3 regions of the Streptomyces sp. NPDC003248 genome follow, and region 1 is predicted to be linked to each of the others. Evidence: riboswitches for the same ligand, from Rfam matches in the RefSeq annotation. Region 1 holds a riboswitch; each other region holds the start of a gene.
The links. A riboswitch is a leader RNA that binds a small molecule or an ion and turns the genes downstream of it on or off. The one in region 1 is predicted to bind cyclic di-AMP.

Region 1 (4,527 bases):
TCGCGTTCACCGAGAACATCCTCTACCTCGGCAACGCCTTCGGCACCGACCAGCTCACCGGTGACGGCGGCATCGCCTCCGTCACCGCCGCGACCTTCTTCGTGCGCATCATCATGTCCCCGTTCGCGCACCCCCTGTTCACGGTCCTGACCGGCATCGGCTTCGGCGTCGCCGCGCTCTCCGGGCACCGCCGGCGCGCCCGCCGGGTCCTGTTCCCGCTGGCCGGCCTGCTGCTCGCCATGGTCATGCACGCGCTCTGGAACGGCTCGGCCTCCTTCGGCGAGTGGGGCTTCCTCGCGGTGTACGGGGCGTTCATGGTGCCGGCGTTCGCGGTGCTGACCTGGCTGGTGGTGTGGACGCGCCAGCGGGAACTGGGCACCGTCCGCGAGGAACTGCCCGCCTACGCGGCCGCGGGGTGGCTCGCCCCGGGGGAGCCGTACGCGCTCGGCTCGATGCGCGCCCGGCGGCTGGCCCGCGACCACGCCCGCCGGTACCTGGGCAAGCCCGCCGCGCGCGAGGTGGCGCGGTACGAGGCGTACGCGACCTCCCTCGCGTTCCTGCGGCACCGGGGGAGCCTCGGCCGGGCCGGCGCCGACTTCGTCGTACGGGAGCGGGAACTGCTCAACGAACTCTGGCGGCGCAAGGACGTCGCCCGTCCCGCCCTGGAGCACGCGGCCCGGATGACGGCGCCCCCGGTCCCGTGGGCCGTGCCGCCGTGGCCGGCGTACGGGGTCCACGGGCCCGGGCACCCCGGATACGGCGGGCAGGGCTACGGTCGGCCGGGCTACGGCGGGCCCGGTCAGGGACCCTCCAGTCACGGACCAGGCGGTTACGGCTACCCGACGGGAGCGGGGCCGTATCCGGGGCCGCACCCGGGGCCGTATCCGGGCCACGGCCCCCACCACCCCTACCGGTCGTAAGGGCCGGGCCGGCGCGGTCCCCTCAGGCCGAGGCCTCGGTCAGCCGCGCGATCTCCCCCTCGGTCAGCTTCAGTTCGGCCACCCCCAGCAGCGCGGGCAGCTGTTCCACGGTCCGCGCCGAGGCGATGGGCGCCACGACCGTCGGGCGGGCCGCGAGCCAGGCCAGTGCCACGGTGGCGACCTCGCTGTCGTGGGCGCGCGCGATCTCGTCCAGGGCGACGAGCACCTTCTGGCCGCGCTCGGTCCCCAGGTGCTGGGCGGCCCTCCCAGCCCGGGCGCTGTCCACGGTCGTCCCGGGCCGGTACTTGCCGGTGAGGAAGCCGGCCGCGAGCGCGAAGTACGGCACGGCGGCGAGCCCGGCCGCGGCGACGACGTCCTGGAGCTCGCCCTCGTAGGTGTCGCGCGAGACGAGGTTGTAGTGCGGCTGGAGGGCGACGTACCGGGCGAGGCCCTCGCGGTCGGAGAAGTCCAGGGAGGCCCGCAGCCGCTCGGGCGAGATGTTCGAGGCGGCGATGTGCCGCACCTTGCCCGCCTTCACCAGTTCGTCGAGGGCGCCGACGATCTCCTCGACGGGCACCTCGGGCTTGTCGAAGTGGGTGTAGTAGAGGTCGATGCGGTCGGTGCCCAGGCGTCGCAGCGAGGCGTCGGCGGCGGCCTTGATGGTGGCGGCGGACAGGCCCTGGTAGTCGGGGTGCTGGCTCACCTTCGTCGCGATGACGACGTCGTCCCGGTTCCCGCGGGCCTTGAGCCACTTGCCTATGAGGGTCTCGGACTCACCGCCGCTGTTGCCCTCGATCCATGCCGTGTAGGAGTCGGCGGTGTCGACGAAGTTGCCGCCGGCGGCCGTGTAGGCGTCCAGGACGGCGAAGGTGGCCGTCTCGTCGGCGGTCCAGCCGAAGACGTTGCCGCCGAGGGCGAGCGGGAAGACCTCGAGGTCGGAGGAGCCGAGCTTGCGCAGAGAAGTCATGCTCCATGGCAACGCCTCGGCCGGAGGCGCGTATTTCACGCCTCCGGCCAAGTGTTCGCAAACATCCGGGAGACCACCTCACCGGCCCCCGGAAGACTCAGGGCCTACGGGACGGCCTCAGGGGTTGAGCCCCTTGTCCCGGAGCCAGGCCGCGGGGTCGACGCCCGTGCTGCTGCCGCCGGGGTGGACCTCCAGGTGGAGGTGGGCGCCGGTGACGTTGCCGGTGGCGCCGACGCGGCCGATCACGTCACCGGTGGAGACCTTCTGGCCGACGCTGACGCTGATGGAGGACTGGTGGGCGAACCAGAGTTCGGTGCCGTCGTCGAGGGTGAGCACGGTCTTGTACCCGTACGACCCGTCCCAGCCCGCCGAGGTGATGGTGCCGCTGTGGATGGCCTTGATCAGGGTGCCGGTGGGGGCGGCGAAGTCGAGGCCGGTGTGGTAGCCGGAGGACCAGTAGGCGCCGGCCTGACCGAACGTCGAGGTGATGGTGTACGAGGAGGTCGGCAGCGTGTACTGCTTGGCGAGTTCGGCGAGGCGCTCGGCCTCGGCCTTCTTCGCGGCCTCCTCGGCGGCCTTCTTCTTCGCGGCGGCGGCCTTGGCCTCCGCCTCCTTCTCCGCCTTGGCGGCCGCGTCGGCCTCGGCCTTGGCGGCGGCGGCCTCGGCGGCGTCCTGCGCCTTGGTCTCCAGCTGGGCCTGCTGCGACTCGGCCTGCGCCATGATCCGGCTGCGCAGCGCCTCGCCGGCGTCGGCGGAGCTGTCACCGCTGTCGTCGTCGGCGGCCGCGGTGCCGAAGCTGCTGAGGGCGGACGCCGTGGACTCCTCGGAGGTGTCGTCGTCCGAGATCAGGGAACCCACGGAGGGGAGGTCCGGCATGGAGATGGAGACCGGGGGCTTGCCCGTGTTGGCGCTGGCCATCCCGCCCGCGCCGACGGCGGCTATGACGCCGACGCCGAGAACGGTGGAGCTGCGGGCGAGTCCGCCGCGCTGCTTCGCGACGCGGTGCCGGCCGCGTACCGGGCGAACGGAATCCGCGGTGGGGTTCCACTCCTCCCAGGGGCCCTCGTCGGTGCGGTAGCCGCCGTAGCCGAAGGTCTGGCTGGGCGCGCTCGGGGCTTCTGGGGCAGGCCGGTTGGACGCCACGCGGGCGTACTCCTTTCCTTCCGTCGCCTACCGGGTTAGCTGACGGGTTCGGAGCGGGAAGGTCTCCTACGCGCGTATACCAGCCGTTACCTCACGGCGGCTCCGCGTGATTCACCCCAAGGTGGTGGTTCCCCGGTTCCCTTACGGGATTCGGCGCGTGCGCACGGAGCCGCCTCTTGTGACGGCTGGGACGACCGCGCTGCGTTATCGAACGTTAATAGACCCAGGGCTGGGTTTCCAAGCCGTTCCCCTTGATCAACAACATTGATGGCCTGGACTTTTACCTCAGGGAAGATGAAATCAGGGCGAGTTGACCCGGTGTCGAGCACGCACCGCCTCTCCAGGCTTTTTTGATGGTGACTCAGTTGTTATGCGCAGGGCGCTCGCCCACTCACGTTCCGTAAGGGAGGCGGCGAAGACCTCGGGGCGGACGCCGAAGACCTGGGGGCGGGCACCGAAGGCCTAGGGGGCTGGCGCCGGAAGCCTTGAGGGCGGGGCGCCGAAGGGCCCTGGGGGGCGCGTGACAGCACAACACACCGAGGGCCGGAACCCTGTGATCAGGATTCCGGCCCTCGGCCTTCAGTAGCGGGGACAGGATTTGAACCTGCGACCTCTGGGTTATGAGCCCAGCGAGCTACCGAGCTGCTCCACCCCGCGTCGGTATGACACCAGTGTACGCCATCCGCGGGACCCGAAGCACACGGCTTCCCCGGGGGCGGCCCCCGCGGGGCACGGCCCGGCTCAACTGCCGTGCAGCAGATGCAGGTTGGGCGCCTTGGCCCGTTCCTCGCACTCGGGCAGGACGGCGACGTCGACGCCCGCGGCCGTCAGCAGGCCGGTGCCGTCGGCGTCGGTCACGAAGGTGTCCGGCTCGCGCCAGGCCGTCACCACCCTGCGGACGCCCGCGGCGAGGACGAGGCGGGCGCAGGGGGTCGGGCGGGAGGAGCGGCGGGCGCAGGGTTCGAGGCTGCTGTAGACGGTGGCCGTGGCCAGGCGGGGGTCGGCGGGGTCGATCTTCGCGAGGGCGGCCTCCTCGGCGTGGACGACGGGGTCGCCGGCCTCGCGGGAGTGGCCGCGGGCCAGCTCCGTCCCGTCCGCGGCCACCACCACCGCGCCCACGCTGAACGCGGTCCGCGACGGCGGGCAGGCGGCGGCCAGCTCGCAGGCGAGGGCCAGCCAGTGCCGGTCGGCGGCGGCGGGGAGCGGGCCGGCGCCGGGCGCGGTGGGCTCGTAGCGCATCAGGACGACGTCGTCGAGGCGCCGTGTCTCGACCAGCCGCAGCCGTCCGCCCTGGTAGCCGCCGGGCCCGAAGAGCCGCGGCGCGTCCGGGTCGCCCACGAAGAGGGGCGCCAGGACGAGCTGGAGTTCGTCGGCGAGGCCTTCCCGCAGGAGCTGGCTGTGGATGGTGCCGCCGCCCTCCACCATGAGCCGGCGCACGCCCCGGACGTCGTGGAGGTGTTCCAGGAGCCGGCGCCAGTCGAGGTGGGGGCCGAGGGG
Region 2 (4,527 bases), on a different contig from region 1:
GAGGTCGAGGGCCTCGCGGTTGGAGCCGAGGTTCGGGGCGAAGCCGCCCTCGTCGCCGAGGCCGGTGGACAGGCCCTTGCTCTTCAGGACCTTCTTCAGGGTGTGGTAGACCTCGGTGCCCCAGCGCAGGGCCTCGGAGAAGGACTCCGCGCCGATGGGGGCGATCATGAACTCCTGGATGTCCACGTTGGAGTCGGCGTGCGAGCCGCCGTTCAGGATGTTCATCATCGGCACCGGCAGCAGGTGCGCGTTCGGGCCGCCCAGGTAGCGGAACAGCGGCAGGTCGCTGGCCTCGGAGGCGGCGTGGGCGACGGCGAGGGAGACGCCGAGGATGGCGTTGGCGCCCAGGGAGCCCTTGTTGTCGGTGGCGTCCAGGTCGAACATCGCCTGGTCGATCAGGCGCTGCTCGGTGGCGTCGTAGCCGACCAGCTCCGGGCCGATCTGCTCGATGACGGCGAGGACGGCCTTCTCGACGCCCTTGCCCTGGTAGCGGTTCGGGTCACCGTCGCGGAGCTCGATGGCCTCGAAGGCGCCGGTGGAGGCGCCGGACGGGACGGCGGCACGACCCGTGCTGCCGTCGTCGAGGCCGACCTCGACCTCGACCGTGGGGTTGCCTCGGGAGTCCAGGATTTCCCGGGCTACGACGACGTCGATGGACGGCACGAGCATCTCCTTCGTGGGATGTGACGCTGGTTGTGCGGGGCACGTGGGCCGCGGGCGGCCCTTGTTGATCCCTTGATGTGGCCTTGCGACTAGAGCCTAACCGTCCCGGGGCCGCCGACAGCCGACCGACCGCCCCGTGGACAGGCTGACGGTACACATTGTTCCCGCCCGGAACAAAGAGGGTGACCAACAGGCGGATGGCGGGCGGGCAAAGAAATACCCCGCCCCGGCGCGTACGGGGGAACGCGCGCCGGGGCGGGGCGCCCGTGGGGACGGGGGGGACCCTCACGAGGTCTTCAGTGTGCGGACCACACCTGTGCGGGGGCTGTGGCCACCCTGGGAGCCAGGTGTCACTTCAGGTGCAGCTGCTGGCCAGGGTAGATGAGGTCGGCGTCGTCGACGATGTCCTTGTTGAGCTGGAACAGCTTCTCCCAGCCGCCCGCGACGTCCTGCTCCTGGGCGATGGAGCTGAGGGTGTCGCCGGTGACCACCTTGTACTCGCCGTCGCCCTTCTCGACCTTCTCGCCGGTCGGGGTGGTGACCGTCTTCTGGCTCTCGGCGGCCGGGCGCTCGGTGGAGCGGGAGGTGCTCTGCTGCTCGGTCGAACGGCTCGTGGTGCCGGAGTCCGCCGAGGAACCGGAGCCGGAGCCCGTGGAAGTACCGCTGGAGGAGCCGGCCGAGGAGTCGGAGGAGTCGGACGAGGAGGTGCCGCCGGTGTAGGCGGCGCCGGACAGGTCCTTGCCGCAGACCGGCCAGGCGCCCTTGCCCTGGCTCGCGAGGACCTTCTCGGCGATCTGGATCTGCTGGGACTTGGTGGCCTTGTCGGCGGTGGCGGCGTACTGCGTGCCGCCGTTCGCGGCCCAGGTGGAGGCGGAGAACTGGAGGCCGCCGTAGTAGCCGTTGCCGGTGTTGATGGACCAGTTGCCGCCGGACTCGCACTGGGCGACCGCGTCCCACTCGGAGGCGGTGGCGGCGGAGGCGTTGCCGGCCGCCATCAGCGGGGCGGCGACGGCGGCGCCGGTGACACCGGCGACGGCGATGGCGCGGGTGGCCTTGGACGGACGACGGTGCTTGCCCTTGCCGGAGAACAGCATGGATCGATCCCCTCACCGACGCCTGCGAGGTGAGCTGTCGGGTTCGGGCCGGTTGAGTTGCCCGGCCACGCCTCTTCTTCGGAAGGCGTGGCTTCACCCCTAGCCGCGTCCGTCAACCACCCGGTGCGGCACTTACCTTGGGTCCCCCGCTCCTGCCTGCGGCGCTTGACGCGACGACTGTTCCCGGGTGGCCGCTGGCAGGATTCGGCGTTGCGACGGCCGGGGCTCGGGTTGCCGAGCGGTCCTGACCGTAGGCAGGCGATCGGGGGAATTTCAAAGACGATCAGGGCTTCTGAGACTCATCCCACACTTTCGCCAAACCGGACATTCGGCGCGAAGCGTGACGTGAACTCCCCCCGTTTTCACGGCTTTTACGCCCTATTCGACGCCTGTCGCAAGCGTCTGACCGGGCACGATGTTGCCCGGGTCGGCGCCGATGACGTCCTTGTTCTCGGCGTAGAGCGCACGCCATCCGCCGTCGAGGCCAAGGGAGTCGGCGATGGTGACGAGGGAGTCGCCCGCCTGGACGGTGTAGGTGGCCGCCGTGCCGCTGAGGGTGTCGGCGGCATGCCGGCCGGAGGAGGCGGTGGTGGTGCCGTCGGCCGTCGTCTCCTCGGCGCTGCCGCCGCGGTGGCGGCCCGAGCCGGTGGACGCGGTGTCGTCGGACGCGGTGTCGTCGGACGCGGTGCCGCTGGACGTGGTGCCGCTGGACAGCGCGTCGGCCGAACCGGTGTCGATCAGGCTCCATGAGCCCACGTCCTGGGCCGGGTTGTCCGAGGCGTCCGCCTCCGGGGTCGCGGTGGACGAGCCGCCGCCCGCCGCGGAGCCGCTCGCACCGGAACCGGTGGACGTGTCGGACGTTGCGGACTTGTCCGACGCGGAGGAGGAAGAGGAAGAAGGGGACGATGCGGACGCTTCCGGAGAATCCGTGGCGGATCCGGTGGCCGCACCGGTGGAGTCCTCGCCGGAATCCGCGGAGGAGCCGGAGGAGTCGGAGGACTTGGAGGAGGAGCCGGAGGAATCCGACGAGTCGGACGACTCCTTGGACAGGTCGGACAGGCCGGACGTCACGGAGGAGTCGGACGAATCCTCGGCCACGCCGGTGTCCAGGTCCGCCGAGCCGGAGTCCGCGCTCAGACCGGACGTCAGCCCGCACGTGCCCCACGCGCCGACGCCCTGGTCCGCGAGGACCTTCTGGGCGACGGATATCTGCTGGTTGCGGCTGGCCAGGTCCGGGCGCGGGGCGTAGTCGAGCCCGCCGTACGCCTCCCAGTTCTCCTGGGTCAGGGACAGGCCGCCGTACTCGCCGCCGCCCTCGTTGGCGCTCCAGGAGCCCCCGGTCTCGCACTCCGCCACCGTGTCCCAGACCGTGTTGTCCGCGGCGCTCGCGCCGGTGGCGCCGAGCAGCGGGATGGCGATGGCCGAGCCGGTCACACCGGCCGCGACGAGGAGGGCCGGGGCCTGGCGGGGGCGACGATGACGACCGTTCCCGGTGAGCATGCGGGGGGCCTTTCTCGAGACAGCATTGACCCGCGCGACGGATGGTGCCGAGGCGCCGCGCTGACGAGTGAACGTATCGGCACACGATCACTTGTCACAAGTTAATGCCGCGCGGATCACGTGAAGATCACAGAGTCGAGAAGCCGACACCTCCGCTTCGCCGTTCCCTCACATGACGGTCGGTCAGCGGACGGCTGCGGGGTGTGGGGGGTGGTGGCCGGCGGGGCGTGCGTCGCTCACCGGGGCGTGGGGGGCGTGAACTCCACGGGGAGGGTGCGCAGTCCGCGCATGATGAGACCGCCGCGCCACCTCAGGTCGGCCGGGTCCGCCGCGAGGCGCAGGTCGGGCAGCCGGGTGAGGAGGGTGGCGAGCGCGGTCCGGCCCTCCAGCCGGGCGAGCGGGGCGCCCAGGCAGTAGTGGATGCCGTGGCCGTAGCCGAGGTGCTGGTTGTCGCGGCGGGAGAGGTCCAGGGTGTCGGGGTCGGTGAAGCGCTCCGGGTCGCGGTCGGCGGCCGCGAGGACGACGAGGACGGGGTCGCCGGGTGCGATGTCCTGGCCGCCGATGGTGAGCGGGTGGGTGGCGAAGCGCCAGGTGGCGAGCTCCACGGGACCGTCGAAGCGCAGGAGTTCCTCGATGCCGGTCTCCAGCAGGCCGGGGTCGCCGGCGGCCAGGGAGTCCTGGAGCCGCCGGCGCTGGCCGGGGTGGGTGAGCAGGGCGTAGGTGCCGTTGCCGATGAGGTTGACGGTGGTCTCGAAACCGGCGAACAGCAGGATGAAGGCCATGGCGGCGGCCTCGTTCTCGGTGAGGTGCTCACCGTGGTCGGAGGCGCGGATGAGGCCGGAGATGAGGTCCTCGCCGGGGGTCGGTTCGGCGGGGAGGGCCTCGCGCTTGCGGTGGATGAGTTCGGACAGGTAGCCGCGCATCTTCTTCACCGACCGTGCGACACCGCCGCGCGGTCCGCCGCCGTGCCGGATCATCATCCCGGCCCAGTCGCGGAAGTCGTCCTGGTCCTCCCTGGGGACGCCCAGCAGGTCGCAGATGGCGTAGATGGGGAGGGGGAAGGCGAAGTCGTGGATGAGGTCGGCGCTCCCCCGGGCGGCGAACCGGTCGATGAGCTGGTCGGTCAGCTCCTGGACGCGGGGCGCGAACTCGGCGACGCGGCGGGGCGTGAACGCCTTGCTGACCAGGCGCCGCAGCCGGGTGTGGTCCGGCGGGTCGATGTTCAGCAGGTGCGTCATCAGCTCGGCCTTGCGCTCCCCGGGGATGCCGG
Region 3 (4,527 bases), on a different contig from region 1:
GATCGAGCAGGCCGACGCCCTCCGCGGCCGACGCCTCGGCCATCCGCAGATGCAGCACCAGCCCCGGCGAGAACTTCGCGAACTCCGGGTCGTAGGCCGGGAACCAGCAGGCCAGGACGGTTGTTGAACGCAGTCCGAAGTGCGCGGCGACGGGCCGCTCACCGGCGTAGAGCACGGACAGCGTGCCGGAGCACTCCGGGGCGCGCGTCTCGGCGAGGGCGTCCACCAGCCGGGTGATCCACTCCTGCGCGAACCGGTCCCGGCGGCCGGTCCTGCGGTACTGCGCCGACTTCCACGCCATGAGCGTGCGCAGCGCGGCCGGGTCGCGCTCGTCGAACACGAACCGCAGCGGCCCGGCCTGGCGGCCCAGCCTGCGCTCCTTCGCGAGCGTCGTCTTCAGGAACTTAGGCGACTGCGCGCGCAGCACGGACTCGTAGGTCTCGTACCCCTTCTCCACGTCGATGACGTAGGAGGCGTACTCGGCGGCCACCTGCGGCAGGAACAGCCCCTGTTCCGCCTCCAGGTTGTCGAAGGCGAAGCTCGACAGGGAGCAGGCCCGCATCAGTTCGTCCGCGTTCAGCCCGAGGCCCGGGCTCAGCACGGCTCCCTGGGCGTCCGACACGCCGTACGCGAGGGCCTGGCCCCGGCCGAGCCGGCCCCGCTCGTGGGGCAGGAAACCGACCGGCTCACGCCCCTCGTACACCACCGCCACCCGCGCGCGGGGCCGCACCCGGCCCACGGCGTCGGTGAACTCCGGTTCCATGAACGGATTGCGCGGGACCGCGGACGCGGCGCGCAGCGCGCGCCACCGCTCCCGCTCCCCCTCGCCGAGCTCCTCGGGCCCGAGCACACGAACACGTCCACTGCTCAACCTGACCCCCCGATCAAGTCCCCCCTGGACCCTTGGACGGTACCGCTCCAGGTAGTTCGGGCGGTAGGCAGCGGAGCATGTTGTTGCCAATCGGTGCAGAGGCCTTTAACCGCCCTGTACCCGGCGTTGCGTGTGAAAGCCGTTTCCGGCCGCCTCTCCCCGTTGCGCCGCGGATCGGCCGGAAGGGACGGTGAGTTGGGGAGGGCGGGGATCCGTATTCTCTGATCATGGCCGCCCCCTTCGCAGATGCCGCGCGCTGCGCCGCGTACTCCCTCATCGCCACCGACCTGGACGGAACGCTGCTCCGCGGCGACGACACCTTCTCCGACCGGTCCCTCGACGCGCTCGCGCGGGTGGCGGCCGCCGGCGCCCGCCACCTGGTGGTGACGGGCCGCCCGGCACCCCGGGTCCGGCCGCTGCTGGCGAGCCTGCACAGCCGGGGACTCGCGGTGTGCGGCCAGGGTGCACAGGTGTACGACGCCGGCGCGGACCGCCTGCTGTGGTCGGTCACCCTGGACCGGGACCTGGCGGAGACCGCGCTCGGGAAGATCGAGGCCGAGGTCGGCGAGGTGTACGCGGCCGTCGACCAGGACGGCGTCGACGGGCTGACGCTCATCGAGCCGGGCTACCGGATGCCCCACCCGACCCTGCCGGCCCTGCGCGTCGGGTCGCGCGACGACCTGTGGTGCGAGCCCATCAGCAAGGTGCTGCTGCGCCACCCCGCCCTGTCCGACGACGAGTTGGCGGCGACGGCCCGCTCGGTGGTCGGTTCGCTCGCGACCGTCACCATGTCCGGGCCGGGCACGGTGGAGCTCCAGCCGTGCGGCATCACCAAGGCGACGGGGCTGGCGCTGGCCGCCGAACACCTCGGGCTGAGGCCCGAGGACACGCTGGCCTTCGGTGACATGCCCAACGACATCCCGATGTTCGACTGGGCGGCGCGCGGTGTCGCGATGGCCAACGCCCACCCCGAGCTGAAGGCGGTGGCCGACGAGGTGACGACGTCGAACGAGGACGACGGCGTGGCCGTCGTCCTCGAACGACTCTTCCCCTAGGGCGAGTCCCGCGGGGTGTGTCCCGCGGGAGCCGGCCTGTCCTGCGCCTCGGCGCAGGTCAGTACGCGCCGAACACGTTGTCGATGGAGCCGTAGCGCGCGGCCGCGTAGTTGCAGGCGGCGGTGATGTTGGCGACCGGGTCGTACGGGTCGTACGAGGTGCCGGGCACGTGGTACGCGGCGAAGGTCGGGTCGATGACCTGGAGCAGCCCCTTGGACGGGGTGCCCTTGGCCGCGTTGGAGTCCCAGAGGTTGATGGCCTTCGGGTTGCCCGACGACTCGCGGAGGATGTTGCGGTGGATGCCGTTGTACGTGCCGGGGATGCCGCGCTCGGCCATGATCGCGAGGGACTCGCGGATCCAGCCGTCGAGGTTGTCGGGGTACCCGGCGACCGTGGTGGCCGACGTCGTGGTGACCGACGTCGTGGTGGCGGCGGAGGCGCTCGTGGCGGCCATGAACGGAAGGGAGAGCACGGCGGCGCCGGTGCAGACGGCGGCGACGGTGCGGGCGAGGCGGGTGCGGCGGGGCTGGGCGGCAGCAGACATGGCGGAATTCCTCTCCGGCGCCTGCGGGGTGAGCTGTCGGGTTCGGGCGGGGAGGTGCCCGGCCGGCCGCCGTACGGGTACGGCGGCACGACTTCACCCCTAGCCGGGGCCGTTACGTGCGTGACGTACGGCCCGGCGTTCTACCTGGGTCCCCCGCTCCTGCCGTGCGTGAGTGTTCGTCGATGGGTGGTGAAGGGCGGCGGCAGGATTCGGCGTCCGCCCGACTTGTGGCGGGAACGTATGCGAGAGCACATGTCCGGAACAAGTGGCGGAATCACACCACACCCCTATTGACCATGATCCGCGCGGTATGGGGTGCTTGATCCTTTGCTGTCGTGAAACGTCAACTGGCTTGGCGCAAAGCGGAGTCACAGAGTTCGGTGCGGGGGGCGGGGTGGGGGTGGGGAGTGAGCCAACTCACCCGTCGGCGCAATAGGGGTTAAACGGACAATGAGCCCTAAGTCCCTTGGAATAGGGCGTGTTGTGGAGGGGCGGGAACTGCCCGGTCGCGGCCCGGCCTCTCCGTCAGGCTGACCGGCGCAGGCAGGGACGCCGGCGCCACCGGCAGCGGGGACGCCGGCCGCCGCCGAGGGCGCCCCTGACGGTCGTCGGCGTCGATCACGGGGTGCGCCTTCGTCCGGTCGGGTGAAGGCTCCCGGTCGGGTGAGGGCGGCCGGTCGGGTGCGGGCCGCAGAGGGCGAGCTGACCGCGGAGGGCGAGCTGACCGCGGAGGGCGAGCAGGCCCCGGGCCGACCGGGGGAGCGGGGGCCCGGGACGGCGTCGTCGCGCGGAGGGGGCCGGTCGGCGGATTCGACGTCCGCCTCCGCGCAGGACATGAATCACTGCTTCCCGGTCAGTCGATAAATGTCCGTTCGTATCGGCTGATCGGAAACATACCGGTCGTGATCGGAAGCCGCCCGGGCTCAACCGGGCTCCTCTCGTCGTCTCCCGGTCGAGCGACGTGGGGGGCCGGGGGACGTGGGGGCTTATCAGTGATCGAAACGTGACCGGATACGCTGACTCGAGTGATGGCAGCGACCTATCGACAAACCGTGTAACCGCCAGTAGACACCAGCAGACAGGAGACCCCTCGTGACCGTCGTCGGGCCGTTCGGGCTGAGCGTGCGGGACCAGGCTCTGGAAGCCGATGTCCAGGCCGGATTGACGGCTGTCGAGGAAGGCTTGCTCGAGGCCACCAAGAGCGAGGTTCCCTTCATCACGGGAGCCGCCCAGCACCTGGTACGGGCGGGCGGAAAGCGGTTCCGGCCCCTGCTCGTGATGCTCGCGGCGCAGTTCGGCGACCCGTACGCGCCGGGGATCGTGCCGTCGGCCGTGGTGGTGGAGCTCACCCACCTGGCCACGCTGTACCACGACGACGTGATGGACGAGGCGACCGTACGGCGCGGGGTGCCGAGCGCGAACACGCGCTGGGGGAACTCGGTCGCCGTCCTCACCGGGGACTTCCTCTTCGCCCGGGCCTCGCACATCCTCGCCGACCTCGGGCCCGAGGCGGTCCGGGTGCAGGCGGAGGCGTTCGAGCGGCTGGTCACCGGGCAGATCCTGGAGACGGCGGGGCCGACGGACGGGCGGGACCCGGTCGAGCACTACCTCGACGTGCTGGGCGGCAAGACCGGCTCGCTGGTGGCCGTCTCGTGCCGGTTCGGCGCGATGATGTCGGGCGCCGACGAGACGGTCGTGGACGTGCTGACGCAGTACGGCGAGCGGCTGGGAGTCGCCTTCCAGCTCGCGGACGACGTCCTGGACATCGCCTCGGACTCCCACGAGTCGGGCAAGACGCCGGGCACGGACCTGCGGGAAGGAATCCCGACGCTGCCCGTGCTGCGGCTGCGGGAGCGGGCGGAGCGCCTGGCGCTGCCCGAGGACGTGGCGCTCTGCGAGCTGTTGGACTCCGACCTGAGCGACGACGCACGGCACGCGGAGGCACTGGCCGCCCTGCGCGCCCACCCCGCGCTGGAGCAGGCCCGCGCGGACACCGTGCGGTACGCGAAGGAGGCGCGGGCCGTGCTGGCGCCGCTGCGGGAGTGCGGGGCCAAGAA

Region 2: another riboswitch for cyclic di-AMP. It lies ahead of ACZ3KJ_RS16495 (transglycosylase family protein); the one in region 1 lies ahead of ACZ3KJ_RS05380 (M23 family metallopeptidase).
Region 3: another riboswitch for cyclic di-AMP. It lies ahead of ACZ3KJ_RS11115 (transglycosylase SLT domain-containing protein); the one in region 1 lies ahead of ACZ3KJ_RS05380 (M23 family metallopeptidase).

The regions. Positions count from the first base shown of each region.
Region 1 is NZ_JBVHDT010000002.1:17,270-21,796, forward strand. Features, by position in the region: gene ACZ3KJ_RS05370 (PrsW family intramembrane metalloprotease) at 1-920, shown strand, start outside; gene ACZ3KJ_RS05375 (aldo/keto reductase) at 943-1,887, opposite strand; gene ACZ3KJ_RS05380 (M23 family metallopeptidase) at 2,005-3,030, opposite strand; cyclic di-AMP (ydaO/yuaA leader) riboswitch at 3,040-3,196, opposite strand; tRNA gene ACZ3KJ_RS05385 (tRNA-Met) at 3,614-3,687, opposite strand; gene ACZ3KJ_RS05390 (dihydrofolate reductase family protein) at 3,772-4,527, opposite strand, start outside.
Region 2 is NZ_JBVHDT010000006.1:85,103-89,629, forward strand. Features, by position in the region: gene eno (phosphopyruvate hydratase) at 1-663, opposite strand, end outside; gene ACZ3KJ_RS16495 (transglycosylase family protein) at 1,014-1,757, opposite strand; cyclic di-AMP (ydaO/yuaA leader) riboswitch at 1,762-1,931, opposite strand; gene ACZ3KJ_RS16500 (transglycosylase family protein) at 2,136-3,257, opposite strand; gene ACZ3KJ_RS16505 (cytochrome P450 family protein) at 3,494-4,527, opposite strand, start outside.
Region 3 is NZ_JBVHDT010000003.1:501,308-505,834, reverse strand. Features, by position in the region: gene ACZ3KJ_RS11125 (GNAT family N-acetyltransferase) at 1-850, opposite strand, end outside; gene ACZ3KJ_RS11120 (HAD family hydrolase) at 1,099-1,926, shown strand; gene ACZ3KJ_RS11115 (transglycosylase SLT domain-containing protein) at 1,985-2,470, opposite strand; cyclic di-AMP (ydaO/yuaA leader) riboswitch at 2,476-2,655, opposite strand; gene ACZ3KJ_RS11110 (polyprenyl synthetase family protein) at 3,563-4,527, shown strand, end outside.